2 linked regions of the Syntrophobacter fumaroxidans MPOB genome follow. The protein of the gene in region 1 interacts with the protein of each later gene in a pairwise test. Links are inferred from orthologs where the notes say so. Each region holds a gene or a part of one and is shown on either strand. Other genes may lie near its edges.

Region 1 (8,340 bases):
ACGCCAGTAATTGACGGCCGGTCGCCATGGACGGTGCATTGAACAATGCGCCGTCCATGCTCATTTGCCCATTTTCATGATGATTGGCGCATCATGCGTGTACCGGAGCAGGCGTTGCATGATCTTGTCCCTTCGGTGCATCTGCCTGAGCTTCCACGCGACACAAGAAAGAACAATCACGAGGAACGTCATTCCTCCGACAATTCCGCTCATAACGATACCATTATTAATCGTCATAGAATTGCCTTTTTCGATTGTGAAAGTCATCTGACATGATATCGTTTATCTGAGTCGATCTCTTCTTCGATGGGATTATTCAGCTGATGAATTAAAAAAACCTTATAAGAACCTGGACTTATGATGATTGATGTTGACTTTTCGACCTTCGATATCGTTCTCAATAGTGATGAATATACACGAACAGAGGGGATTCACCAAGAGATTTTCGTGCAAATGCATGGGAAGGCATGTGGGAATATCCGAATCCGCTGACAGTGGTGATGAGTGGGCGGAAATACCTTGATGTCAGGGTGGCGGCGGTGAGAGTATGGGTTTACAGCGAAGCGGAGAGGCGTTCATGCCGAGGAATTCCGCTCACGGCAACCAGTGCGCGGGCATACGGGGCGTTTCGGGTGGCATTTTTCAGGCAGCTCGATACCATGGGATGCCGGATATCGCCCACGGGAGCCGATCAAGGCAACTCACAAATACCGTTGAGCTCGGGGAATGCCGTACGGGGTCGGCTCTGTATTGTAACGTCAAGGATACGGTCGACCGAAGAAATGAGGGGGAAACCGTGGTTACACCGAATAGTAAGCCCTGTACCATTCGATGAACCGCGTGATTCCTTCCTGAATCGTGGTGCTTGGCCGGAACCCGAAATCCCGCTCCAGGTCGCTGACGTCGGCGCAGGTTGCCGGAACGTCCCCCGGCTGGAGCGGCAGGAATTCCTTTTGTGCTTCCTTCCCCAGGCAGCTTTCGATGGCCGCCACGTACTCCATCAGCTCCACGGGCCGGTTGTTGCCGATGTTGTACACCCGGTAAGGGGCGTAGCTCGTGGCCGGGTCCGATGATTCGCGATCCCATTGCGGGTTGGGTGAGGGGGGCGCGGGGATCATTCTCACCACGCCCTCGATAATGTCGTCGATATAGGTGAAATCCCGTCGCATCCTGCCGTAGTTGAATATCCTGATGGGCTCTCCCGCAAGGATCGCGCGGGTGAAGAGAAACAGGGCCATGTCGGGTCGCCCCCAGGGGCCGTAAACGGTGAAGAAGCGCAGCCCGGTACAGGGGACGCCGAAAAGATGAGCGTAAGTGTGTGCCATGAGCTCATTGGCTTTTTTTGTGGCGGCGTAGAGCGAGAGGGGATGGTCGACGTTGTGGTGTACCGACAAGGGCATGACGACGTTGGCGCCGTAGACCGAGCTCGACGAAGCGAAGACGAGGTGCTTGATCCGGTGGTGTCGGCACCCTTCGAGAATATTCACGAAGCCGGTGAGATTGCTCTCGACGTAGGAATGCGGATGGGTCAGCGAATGCCTCACACCGGCCTGGGCGGCCAGGTGCACGACGGCATCGAAGGCATTCTCCCTGAACATGGCTTCGATGCCCGCCGTATCGTGCAGGTCGAGCTTCAGGAAAGCAAAGCTTTGAAACGGCGCAAGCCGTTTCAAACGGTTCCGCTTCAGGTTGACGTCATAGTAATCGTTGACATTGTCCAGACCGATTACGGTGTTTCCGTCTTTGAGAAGCCGATATGCCAGGTGGTATCCGATAAAGCCCGCGGCGCCGGTGACCAGGATGTTCATGAAGCCATGTTTCCTTTCCGAAAGACTGTTTCAAGGCTTTTCCGGCATCTTTTTCTTTTTCATTCGCACTGTGAGGACCGAACACGGCGCCCGGCGGACGACCCGGTCGGCGGTGCTGCCGAACAGGACATGGGCCAGACCCGTCAAGCCGTGAGAACCCATGACGATAAGGTCGATATCCCGTTCTTCCGCAACGCGGATGATCTCGGTGGAAGCGTAACCGGAGAGCAGGTGCACATCGAACCTTTGACTTCCGGCGAGCTTGCTCACATATCTTTCCTGGATCGAACCCCTGGCGGCTTCAGTGACCTGTTCGACGAACTTCGGATCGTACTCGATGGGCATGTAGGTGGCATGAATGGGCGGAGCAAGGGAGAAATTCACCATGACGTGCACGATGTGGAGCGTGGCTCCGTAATGGGATGCCAGGTCCCTGGCCGTCTCGAAGGACAAGTCGGCATTCTCCGAAAAGTCCGTACAAAACGCAATATTCGAAAAAGACTCCTTCGACATGGTTTGCTCCTTCCTTTGAAATAAGGCCCCTCAATAGTCCACAACCCAGACGGAAATCCCGCGTGCCAGTTTCACCAGGGAGTTGGACACGCTGCCGAGCAGAAGCTCCTTCACCCGGCTGAGCCTCCTGCGCCCAACCACGACCGTGGAACACCCCATTTCCCGGGCTGCGTCGAAAATGATCTGCGCAATCTCGTCGGATTCCAAGGCAAAGTGCGTAACGATCCCGGACTCCGCGAAACCGCCTTCGATCAGCAGTTGTCGAGCCTCCCGGAAAGTCCGGTCCATCCGCTCCTCGTCTTCTCGCTTCCAAAAGTATCCGCGCAGACGCGGGGATTCCTCCTGGAGACTCTCCAGGCGCTGGACCTCGGCCCGCTTCAAAAGGTTGGGCGAGGCCGTGGGCAAAACGTGAAAAAGCACGAAACCCGAATCCACCGCCCCCCGCAACACTCGATTGACGTAATGAACACTCCTCAGAGGACCGGGCGTGCAGTCCAAGGCGATCAGAAACCGTTCCATCGGCCCCCTTTCATATCTCTTTGAATACCTTGGCGAGGGATTCACCCGAGACATGGAGTTTCCATTCGTTCAAATAACCGAACGGGGTTTCGAACACGGAGAAGCCCGCGCGCTCCAGGCGCCCCCGGACCTGCGCGGCCAGTCGATGTGCCGTCTCCGGCGGCGCCTTGCTCAGGGAAAGGTGGTTGAACGAATGAAGGATGACGGTTCTGGTTGCGAACTTGCCCGCAATCCATTTGGCGTTCTTGACCCACTTGGAAACAATTCCGTCCTCTCTGCCAACGTCTTCTCCTTCGACTTGGTAAAAGATAACCACGGCCTGCCGGAAAGACTTTTCCTCTTTGCAGTCCGGAGCGTCGGGAATCGCCTTATCAAAGGTCTTGAACCAGAATTCCGGGGCATGGAACATCAGCAGTTTCACAACGGGCCCTTCATCCGCAGCATTTCGGCTCCAAACATATCTTTATACCTCCGACGCCACGAAAAACGCAACAACTAAGCCGACAGTCGCCATGTTACGGCCCCGGGCAAGGAGGGATGAGCTTGACATTGTACGGTTGTCTCATTAGGATGCTCCCTGCGACCACAGGGCGCCGTGAGTGCGAACGGCTGCGCCTTTCCCCCTTTCCGCTTTCGTGACGAGTGGCCAATGAAAGAGCGTTTCTCCCAAGTGCGTCTCAGAGTCCTGGTTTTGCGAATCCTGATGGGACTTGTGTTCGGGTTTATGGTCACGCGGTTCTTTTTCCCGCGCTCGACCATGGGCTTCATGTTGCTCATTTCAGCGTTGCTGGTCTTTTTCGCCTACGGAATGGAATGGGTGCACAAAGGCAGGGACTGACCCATCGCCCGATGCCGGGCGCGCCGCACGGCCTTGCGACTGTCGCACATCATGGGTGCAAGCTGAAGAAAAGCAGTGGAGCCCCGAAGGAGACATGATGGTCTGGCAGAATCCGCCCGGTAGAACGCCGGGACACGACAGTTTCAAAGATTTCGAGGAGATCCTGGCACGTCTGAAGAACCGGTACAAGCTCCCTCCCATCACCGGAGGGCCGGTGTTTCTGATCGTGCTCGTCGCAGCGATGATCCTCATCGGTTACAACAGCTTCTACATCGTCCAGCCCCAGGAAACCGCCGTCATTCAAAGGTTCGGAGCATACAGTCACACGGCTGAGGCCGGGTTGCACGCGAAACTGCCTTTCGGCATCGACACGGTGCGGAAGGTGCCCACGGGGAGAGTCCTGCAGCACGAATACGGCTATCGCACCGTCAAACCGGGGGTGCGCTCCACGTTCAAGGAAAAGGAGTATGAAGAGGAAGCCGTGATGCTCAGCGGCGATTTGAACGTGGTCAACCTGCAGTGGATGGTGCAGTACAAGATACAGAACCCGGCGGACTTCCTGTTCCGGGTGCACGACGTGGAAGGCACGCTGGACGATATTTCGGAGTCCGTGGTGCGCCGCATTGTGGGAAACCGTTACTCGGACGACGTCCTGACCGTGGGACGGGCATCCATTGCGGACATGGCCAAGGTCGAGATCCAGGCCATCCTGGATACCTACCAGACAGGCGTCAAGATCGTGACCGTGCAGCTGCAGAATGCAAATCCGCCGGATATGGTGAAGGCCGCCTTCAACGAGGTCAATGAAGCTCAGCAGGAACGCGAGCGGATGATTAACGAGGCCCAGCAGGCTTACAATCAGAAAATTCCGAAGGCCATGGGCGAGGCGCGACAGGCGATTTCCCAGGCCGAAGGGTACGCCCTGGAGCGGGTGAATCGCAGCCAGGGCGAGGTCCAACGTTTCCAGAACATTCTTGCCGAATACGAGAAAGCCCCGGATGTTACGAGGCGGCGCATGTACCTGGATGCCATGGGAGAACTCATGGGGCGGGTGGAGCATCTTTACGTCATCGACGAGAACCAGCGGAACCTGTTGCCCTTGTTCGACCTGAACAGGGGAAACAAAGGCGACGCGAAACCTGGAAAGTAGAGGCTCCTTCGATGAGACAGACCGAAAGCCGGGGAACCGATGTGATTTCACGCAAAATGAGCGTTGTGGCCGTCCTGGCCGTTGTTGTGGGAATCGTTCTTTATTTCTCCGCCTACATCGTGACCGAGACGGAGCAGGTGGTCGTCACGCAGATGGGTGCCCCCGTGGGGGAACCCGTTACCAAGGCGGGATTGTACTTCATGACCCCCTTCATTCAGACGGCGAACTATTTCGAGAAGCGGATCATGAAGTGGGACGGCAGTCCGAATCAGATTCCCACCCGGGACAAAAAGTACATCTGGGTCGACATCACCGCCCGATGGCGGATCAAGGATCCGCTCCTTTTCCTCAAACGTGTCGGATCGGTTCAACTGGCTCACAGCCGCCTCGACGGGATCCTCGATTCCGTGGTCAGGGACTACGTCTCGAACAATGACCTGATCGAGCTGGTTCGGAGCGAAGGTTGGGAAGAAGCCTGGCAGCGGCTTAAAGAAGCCGGAATCCCCGATTTTCAAAGCACGGATCCGGGGGCGGCCTCCGAACACCTGGTCAAGGGGCGGGAGAAGATCACCCGGGAAATGGTGGCCGATGCCGCGAAGCTGCTGCCCGAGTTCGGCATAGAGCTGCACGATATCCGCATCAAGCGGATCAATTACGTGGAATCGGTGCAGAAGAAGGTTTTCGACCGCATGATTTCCGAGCGCAAACGGATTGCGGCCCAGTACCGGTCCGAAGGCGAGGGGGAACGAGCCGCCATTCTCGGGCAAATGGAGCGGGAACTGGCCAAGATCAATTCGGAAGCCTACCGCAAATCGCAGGAACTCCGCGGGAAGGCGGACGCCGAGACAACCAGGATATACGCCGAAGCCTTCAACCGGAATCCTGAATTCTATTCGTTCTATCGGTCCCTGGAACTCTACAGGGATTTCAACAGTTCCGGCAGCTCTTTCGTACTGGGCACGGACGCGGATGTGTTCAAATATCTGAAGAACGGCGGCAAAGCTGCGGGCAGGTAGCACAGGGGAGAAATGAATGGCATTTTATGAAGAAAATCCGCAGCATATCACGAAAGCCGATCTCGTGGTGGGAATCCCTTCGTTCAACGAAGCGGCGAGTATCGGGCATACCGTGCGGGTGGTCGAACAGGGGTTGAAGGAGTATTTCGGTTCTCTGAACACCGTGATCGTGAACTGTGACAACCACTCCACCGACGGCACAAAAGAACAATTTTTCGCCTCCCCTGGAGAAATTCCCCGCATCTACCTGTCAACCGCTCCGGGGACCAGCGGCAAAGGCAACAACCTGCGCAACCTCTTCGAGAAAGTTCGTGAACTGAGCGCGTCGGTGGTGGTGGTGGTTGAATCCGATGTTCGAAATATCGCTCCCTATTGGATCAGAAATCTCGGGGAGCCCATCGTCAGGGGAGCCGGTTACGCCGTGCCCCTTTACGTTCGCCACAAGTACGAGGCCACGCTTACGAGCTCGCTCATATACCCTTTTTTGAGGTGCCTTTACGGGCGGCGGATCCGGCAGCCCAATGTCGGGGATTTCGGATTCAAGGGGCAACTGGTGGACAAGTTCCTGGATTCGCCTGTCTGGACGGAAGCCGTCCGGCATTTCGGCATCGACATCTGGATGACCAATATTGCCCTCAGCTCCCGCGTGCCCATTTGTCAGTCGTTCATGGGGTGCCCGAAAATTCACAGGGTCAAGGATCCGTACGCACATCTCAGAGTGATGTTTCACCAGGTTTTGAGCACGGTTTTCGACCTGATGTCCGTGTACGCGGACTTCTGGCGCCAGGTGAAATGGAGCAAACCGGCGGCCCTGTTCGGCACGGACGCCCACGAAGTCGAAACGCCGATGCCGGTGGACATACAGCCTGTCAAGCTGCATGAACGTTTCCTGGAAGGGTTCGACAAGTACAGCGGGATATGGCAGCGGATTTACGATCAGACGGTGTTCCCCAAGCTTCAGGAAATCCGGAGCCTGGAACCCCAGCATTTTTCTTTCCCTACGCCGACCTGGGCCAGGGTCCTGTTTGACGCGGCCAACGTCTATCGACGTTCCAGCGAGGCCGAGCGGTCCACGCTCCTCGATTCGCTCCTCCCTCTCTATGTGGGCAAGGTGCTGTCCTTTGTCAAGAAAACCGAGCGGATGTCCCTGCAGCAGGCGGAGGAGTACGTGGAGAACGAATGCGTGATTTTTGAGGAACATAAACCCTACATGGTAAAAGTCTGGGAATGATCGTGCGGACAAGGAGATTCAATGATGCCCAAAATATTGGTCGTGGATGACGAGGAGCACATTCGGCTGTTGTATTCGGAGGAGTTGAAGGAGGTCGGTTACGAGGTGATCACGGCCGAAAGCGGTTTCAAGCTGCTCGAATTGATCGAACAGGAAAAGCCCGACTTGGTGATATTGGACATCAAGATGGTCGATTACAACGGCCTGGACCTGCTGCAGGACATTCGTAACCGCTTCTATGACCTGCCGGTGATCCTGTCGACCGCCTACGATACGTTCAAGGAAGACATGAAATCCATCGCCGCCGATTTTTACGTGGTGAAGAGCTTCGACCTCACGGAGTTGAAACAGAAAATCGCCATGGCGCTGGAGACGCGCCTGCCGACCTGACGGAATCGGGCGGCCGGCGTACCGTGAGCCGTCCGAAGACGCCGAGTGACGCGGAAAAAACAATCCCTGCCGAAGACGTCTTTGCGGGGGAGGCGCTCCGGGGCGGAGCGAAAACCGCGACCGCAAACGGCTCCCGCAAAGATGCTCCATCGCGCATTCAACCATCCCCTCATCGTCTTCTTTATTTTGAAGTTCCCAGGTCCGACGCTCAGCCGCCGGACGGGTTCGAAATCCAGAGGTAGACGGCGGCTGCCAGAAAGATCACGTTTGCCGCCCACACGCCCACGACCGGCGGAAGTGCCCCCGCGCCGGCCAACGCACACCCCAGCTGCTGCACGACAAAATACGAGGAACCAACCAGCAGGCCGATCCCCACCCCCAGGGCAATCCCTCCGTGCATGCTCTGCCGCAGGGCGATGATGATGCCGAGTATCGCCAGGACAATCGCGCTCAGGGGGAAGGCGACCCTCAGGTGCAGCTCGATTATATAGGGCAGCGAATTGTACCCCTCCTGACGGATTTTTTCAGCATACCGGTAGAGATCCAACCAGTCCAATTCCTCCGGGATCGTTTCCAGGCCGGAAAAATCCGCGGGGGTCTCCTGTAGCGTGAATGCCCGCTGGTCGAATGTCTCCTGTTCCGTGCCGGATTCGGAGAATTTCAGGAAAAGCCCCTGCTCGGCCTGCCACCTGGCGCCGTCCCAGCGGAATCGCCTGGCATCCAGGCGTTGAACCAGTCTGAACGAGGGGTCGAGGAAGAACAGGGACACTTTCTCCAGGGTCTGCGTCCGCTTGTCATAGAAACGGACCTGGTAGATCACATTCTGGCCGTGATACCAGACGTTCTCGACTCCCCAGGAAAAATGGCCTTTGCGG
Region 2 (5,694 bases), 450 kb from region 1 along the record:
GGGGACAAATTGCACGATTGCAGGCCTGACCCCGTTTGCACGTAGGTATATTACCTCAAATGGTCTCCGGATGGTACGGCAATATCCATGGCGACTGCATCGGCCAGAAACGGGACGGAAGAGCGGCGAACACCATTCGAACGCCTTTCCAGGCGGAACGCTCGCCCGGTTTTTTTCACTTCCTCGACCCACGCAGCAGGAGTTCTATTCATGACCCCACCGGCGCCGCTTTCACGAAAGGACCGCCGCGGCCCTTTCTTTTCCGTCGGCTCCGTGTCCGCTCCCTCCGGGGAGGGAGCGATCCTTCCCCCGCTTCCGGCGGCGACGGCGCGGTTTCCCGGATGCGCCATCCCGCGCGGTCGAGTCGCTCCCCGCGGGGTAAACCTCCGCGCCGCACATGCCGATTATGAGAAAAAGGAACCCACCGGAAAGCCGGCGGGCGAAAAGACTTTCGTGAAGCGCCCGTCGGATGCTCGTGAGTGTTTCGAATCCTCCGGGTTCCGCATATTGAGAGGTACTAATGCAGGCAACCACGTTCAGCACGCGCCGTGGGAGGACGCGACCACCGTCGGGTCCGGGTCCGGACGGTCTTCTTCTCTCCCGCAGAAGCCGGGCGAGTCCGCGGCGGCGGCCGGGGCCGGCAATGATCTACAATTGTCTTGATTCATGGGCGCTAATATATGAAAATGCGCCTCGATGACGAATGCACACTAACCTATTGAATAAATAAATAAACAGGGATTTCTCCGGAAAAGGGAGTATTGCCATGAGATCGGTCCATGCCGGATGCAATGCCGCCAAGATTTTGATTATTGTTCTGGCCGCCCTCATTACCGCTTCATGCGGCATGGCGACCAAAGAAGAGAAACAGCACGAACAATTCGTCGCCGCCATCGACGGGTACAATGCCGCTTTCCGGTGGCAGGACTACAAGACCGCATCGGGCTTCGTGGATCCCGCGAACCAGGAAGCGTTCTGGAAAGAAGCGGATGCGTTTCTCAAGGAAGTGAGGATAATGGACTATGAAATCAGGAACGTATCATTCGAAGCCAACGGTCTTCGAGGCACCGTGTTCATCAACTGCCGTTTCTACCTGACCAGGGAACCCAGCCTTCAGAGCAAGATGATTCGCCAGACGTGGCAGTTCCTGGAAAAACCGAAGACATGGCAAGTGACGAACAGTGGGTATCAGGCGATTCTGGCACAAACCCAATAGTCCGCCGACGTTTTGATTTGCATTTATCCGCGCTCCGATCCGGCGCCGGAGTCCATGATCGACGTTCATGCACCCCTTGAAGGGATGCATATAGGAGACAGCCGATACGGAAAAGCAACGAAGCCGTTTGGGCGGGCCGGGTTCCGCGCGAAGTCGCGGCAAACCCTGTTGATCCGACGGGATAACCTTTCTTTCCGGTCTTCGAGTGCTCATAGCAGGTTGCGTTCAAGTCCGCAGCATTGCGCGGGAGGGCATAAAGCCCTCCCCTTGTATGTTGGCTATGACGGCAGGGACAAGGGGTTTGGGACCGTGGGCTGCGCTGCCGCGCATCCCATCCTACGCGACTCAAGAGTTGACAGAGAACACTGTCGCTGCTCCTGACCGGCACATCGGTCCGCAGGGACGGGGTTTGTCCCCTCCGCGTCACCTGCCGCCGGGCAGGTGTTGTGTGATCTTGAACGCACCCCGGTCTCAATTGGCATTCTGGATGGAGCCAGCCGGCTTGTTCGCACGGTATCGACTCGCGAAACCGCTTCCACCGCACTCGCCTTCGCCGGCAGGTCGCCGACGTTTTCATCGGGTATGGTGTTCCATAATTCCCGAATGACGGGGCGGCACCATCCTTCACACTCACATTTGCGAATCGGACACGACACGACATGAATCCGGACGATCCATCGTTGAAGTCCACCGTGGCCTTTGTCCGTCTTCTTTTCCTGTGCTGTATCGTATGCTTTTTTTGTTATGTCGGCGCGTACATGCGGGTTCCGGTGGTTCCACTGTTTGCGCTGTCCCTGGGCGCGGATGCGTTCGAAGTCGGATTGATCAATTCTTCCTTTCTTTTCATGGCCGCGCTTCTTTCACTTCCACTGGGAATAGTGTCGGATCGGCTGGGCAGGAAGTCCCTCATTCTGGGAGGAATTCTACTGACGTCACTGAGCTCCTTTCTCCTCTGCCTGTGTCGAAATCCCATGCAGATGGTCCTCGTTTACCTCCTGTTCGGGGTCGGCTTGGCCGCTTTTGCCCCGACGTTGATGTCCTACGTTGCCGATTTCGCTCCCGCGACGCACCTGGGGCGCTCCTACGGTTACTACACCATGGCACTGTACGGAGGCATGAGCCTGGGACCCGCATTGGGCGGAGCCCTCGCGGAGGTCACGGGTTACCCGGCCGTGTTCGCGATTTCGGGAGGTTTCGGATTCCTGATGTTCTGCCTTGTCCTGGTGTTGCTGCCCCGGACACCCCGCACCGCCGCCCACTCTTCCCGAAAGCTCGACAGCATGGCCGTCGCGGGGACGTTCCTCACCAATCGTCCTCTCCTCGGCTGCTGGATGGGGACCCTCGGGGGGTGTTTCGGCCTGGGGATGTTCGTGACTTTTGTTCCCCTGCATGCCGCGGAACAGGGCATATCGGTGGCGAGCATCGGCCTCATTTTTGCCTCGCAGTCGCTTTTCAACGCGGTTGCGCGGATCCCGTTCGGCCACTTTACCGATCGAGTCAAGGACCGCGGTGCCGTTGTGGTCTTCGGGCTGATCGGCTTCTCGATCGCCGTTTCGGGGATCGCATTCTCGACCGGCATTTTTCACTTCATCGGCTTTTCGATCGCACTCGGGATCACCATGAGTCTGACGTTCACCGCGCTGGGAGCGCTCATATCCGAGGTGGTCCCGCATGATAGCCGCGGGCTCGCCATGGGAGGCTACAGCACCTGCATCTACCTTGGAATGATGCTGAGCGCCGTGAGCATGGGCGCACTGGCCCGCGACCTGGGATTCAAGAGCGCGTTTTTGGTCACGGCCGGGGTCATCGCATTGACGGGCGTCGTCTTCCGGGCCTTTGTGACCAGGATTCCGCCTTCCCCATCGGCCGGGAATCTGTTATAGAAGCGGCGTAGAGTGTCTGTGGGAGACTTTCCATTTGTTCTCTCGGCCAATAGCGAATAAAATATAATGTTACAAACGATATCGGGGAATCGACACCGTTCAAGGAGGCATCGCTGTTGAGTCCGTTCTATAAAAATCTGGCCCTATGGCTGGTCATCAGCCTTATGGTGATTTTGTTGTTCAACATGCTGCAAAAACCCCAGAGCTCCAGCATCGAGACCACCTACAGCCAACTGATGGCCTCGGTTCAGAAAGGGGAAGTCGCAAAGGTCACCATCCAGGGCGATCGCATTCTGGGAACCTACAATGACGGCAAGCTCTTCCGCACCCACGTTCCCAGAGACCCGGATATGATCAAGATGCTCAGGGACCACGGGGTCGACATCCAGGCCAAGCCCGAGGAGGAAAACCCCTGGTACGTGTCGGTCCTGGTGAACTGGTTTCTCCCTATGCTCCTGCTGGTGGGGATGCTGATTTTCTTCATGCGCCAGATGCAGGTGGGCGGCGGAAAAGCCATGAGCTTCGGCAAGAGCCGGGCCCGGCTGCTCAATGAGAATTCAAAGAAAGTCCTGTTCAACGACGTCGCGGGCATTGACGAAGCCAAGGAAGAACTGCAGGAGATTGTTGAATTTCTTAAAGATCCCCGTAAGTTCACGCGCCTGGGGGGCAGGATTCCCAAAGGCGTCCTCCTGGTGGGGGCTCCCGGCACGGGAAAAACCCTTCTTGCAAAAGCCATTGCCGGGGAAGCCGGCGTTCCCTTTTTCACCATCAGCGGTTCGGATTTTGTGGAGATGTTCGTCGGGGTAGGTGCGTCCCGGGTCCGGGATCTGTTCATGCAGGGCAAGAAGAACGCCCCGTGCATCATATTCATCGACGAAATCGATGCCGTCGGGCGGCACCGCGGCGCCGGCCTGGGTGGAGGACATGACGAACGCGAACAGACACTCAACCAGTTGCTGGTGGAAATGGACGGATTCGAGTCCAACGAGGGCGTGATTCTCATTGCGGCCACCAACCGTCCCGACGTATTGGACCCGGCTCTGCTCAGACCGGGCCGCTTCGACCGGCAGGTGGTGGTGCCCGTCCCCGATATCCGCGGACGAGAAGGCATTCTGCATGTCCATCTGCGGGCCAAGCCCCTGGCTCCCGACGTCGATCCCAAAGTCCTGGCGAAGGGAACCCCCGGGTTTTCGGGGGCCGACCTCGAGAATCTGGTGAACGAGGCGGCCCTGCTTGCCGCTCGTAAGAACAAGGATCTCATCGACATGGCCGATTTCGAATCGGCCAAAGACAAGGTGATGATGGGCCTGGAGCGCAAGAGTATGATCCTTACGGAGGAGGAGAAGCGCAACACCGCCTATCACGAAGCCGGGCATGCGCTCGTGGCCAGGCTGCTGCCGGGGGCCGATCCGCTCCACAAGGTGACCATCATCCCGCGGGGACGCGCGCTGGGGCTCACCCAGCAACTCCCTGAAGACGACCGCCACACCTATTCGAGGGACTACCTGCTGGACAGCATCGCCATCCTGATGGGCGGACGCGTGGCCGAGGAACTGGCGTTCAACCAGCGGACCACGGGCGCCTCCAACGACATCAAACGCGCCACTCAGCTCGCCCGTCGCATGGTGTGTGAATGGGGCATGAGCGAGGATATGGGCCCGGTCAGTTTCGGAAGGCAGGAAGAACAGGTTTTTCTGGGGCGCGATATTGCGCAACACCGCGACTTCAGCGAGCAGACCGCCATTTTCATCGACAAGGAGGTCCGCCGGATTGTCGATGAAAACTACCTTCGTGCCCGACAGATGCTGAGCGACCGCTTCACTCTATTGGAGAAGATCGCCGAGGGGCTGCTCGAAAGGGAAACCCTCGACCTGCGGGACATCGATCGGATCATCCTCGAGGTCGACCCGGGGCTATACGATGAGATCAAGCGCAGGGAGCCTCCGCGCCCCCCGGAACTTGAAATTGCCGTAGACGGCGTCGGCACGCAGGAAGCCGTCGCGGAACAGCCCGAAGGAGGCACGGCATCGCCGGATTCCACTTCCGCCTCCGAGCAGAAGAATCAGGGCACTTGAGGGCACGGGGAGGCTGACCGCAGTGCCGTTCGCGGGCCACGGGATGCGGCAACCTGTCCGGCCTTTCACCCGGGCGCATTCTCCGGCTCGATGCTTCCGGCACCTCCCCCCTTCCATCCACTGCTCCAGGCTTTCCGCCGCGACACCCCGCGATACCAGCCATGCCGTGGACCGGCGGTTCGGAGGCGGCTCCATCGGCACCGCCCCGCGGACTGTCCGGGAGATTCATGCGGAAGTTACCGCACAAAGGTGCTTCATGAGCATTTCGGAGCGAAAGGATTATATCCTCAGGCTGAAATCCGGTTGCCTGTCCCTTGGGCGGCGGACGCTCGTGATGGGGATTCTCAACGTCACTCCCGATTCCTTTTCGGAGGCCGGGAAGTTCTTTTCATTCGACTCCGCGGTCGAGCAAGCTTCGGCACTGATTTCCGCCGGCGCGGATATCCTGGATATCGGAGGTGAATCCACGCGCCCATTCTCCGATCCCGTGCCGCTGGAATCCGAGCTTGAGCGGGTGCTG

The links. The genes of interacting proteins can lie anywhere in the genome.
Region 2: the proteins of hflK (region 1) and ftsH interact in binary tests that used the Escherichia coli proteins (3 or more experiments, as listed by UniProt). The link is inferred for Syntrophobacter fumaroxidans MPOB from one-to-one orthologs.

The regions. Positions count from the first base shown.
Region 1 is NC_008554.1:214,995-223,334, forward strand. The notes cover bases 3,034-5,800. They hold hflK (FtsH protease activity modulator HflK), read left to right. Parts: upstream 3,034-3,772; coding sequence 3,773-4,828; downstream 4,829-5,800. Other genes in these bases: SFUM_RS00950 (threonyl-tRNA synthetase editing domain-containing protein), read right to left, coding at 3,034-3,261; SFUM_RS00955 (hypothetical protein), read left to right, coding at 3,490-3,678; hflC (protease modulator HflC), read left to right, coding at 4,840-5,800. Outside these bases: SFUM_RS00925 (SBBP repeat-containing protein), read left to right, coding at 1-10; SFUM_RS00935 (NAD-dependent epimerase), read right to left, coding at 801-1,808; SFUM_RS00940 (universal stress protein), read right to left, coding at 1,839-2,321; SFUM_RS00945 (universal stress protein), read right to left, coding at 2,352-2,840; more of SFUM_RS00950, read right to left, coding at 2,851-3,033; more of hflC, read left to right, coding at 5,801-5,844; SFUM_RS00970 (glycosyltransferase), read left to right, coding at 5,861-7,075; SFUM_RS00975 (response regulator), read left to right, coding at 7,100-7,465; LPS export ABC transporter permease LptG, read right to left, coding at 7,674-8,340.
Region 2 is NC_008554.1:668,730-674,423, reverse strand. Bases 2,787-5,694 are described here. They hold ftsH (ATP-dependent zinc metalloprotease FtsH), read left to right. Parts: upstream 2,787-3,215; coding sequence 3,216-5,174; downstream 5,175-5,694. Other genes in these bases: folP (dihydropteroate synthase), read left to right, coding at 5,431-5,694; SFUM_RS02845 (MFS transporter), read left to right, coding at 2,787-3,099. In the rest of the region: SFUM_RS02850 (hypothetical protein), read left to right, coding at 767-1,216; more of SFUM_RS02845, read left to right, coding at 1,876-2,786. UniProt on the Escherichia coli protein: Acts as a processive, ATP-dependent zinc metallopeptidase for both cytoplasmic and membrane proteins. Plays a role in the quality control of integral membrane proteins.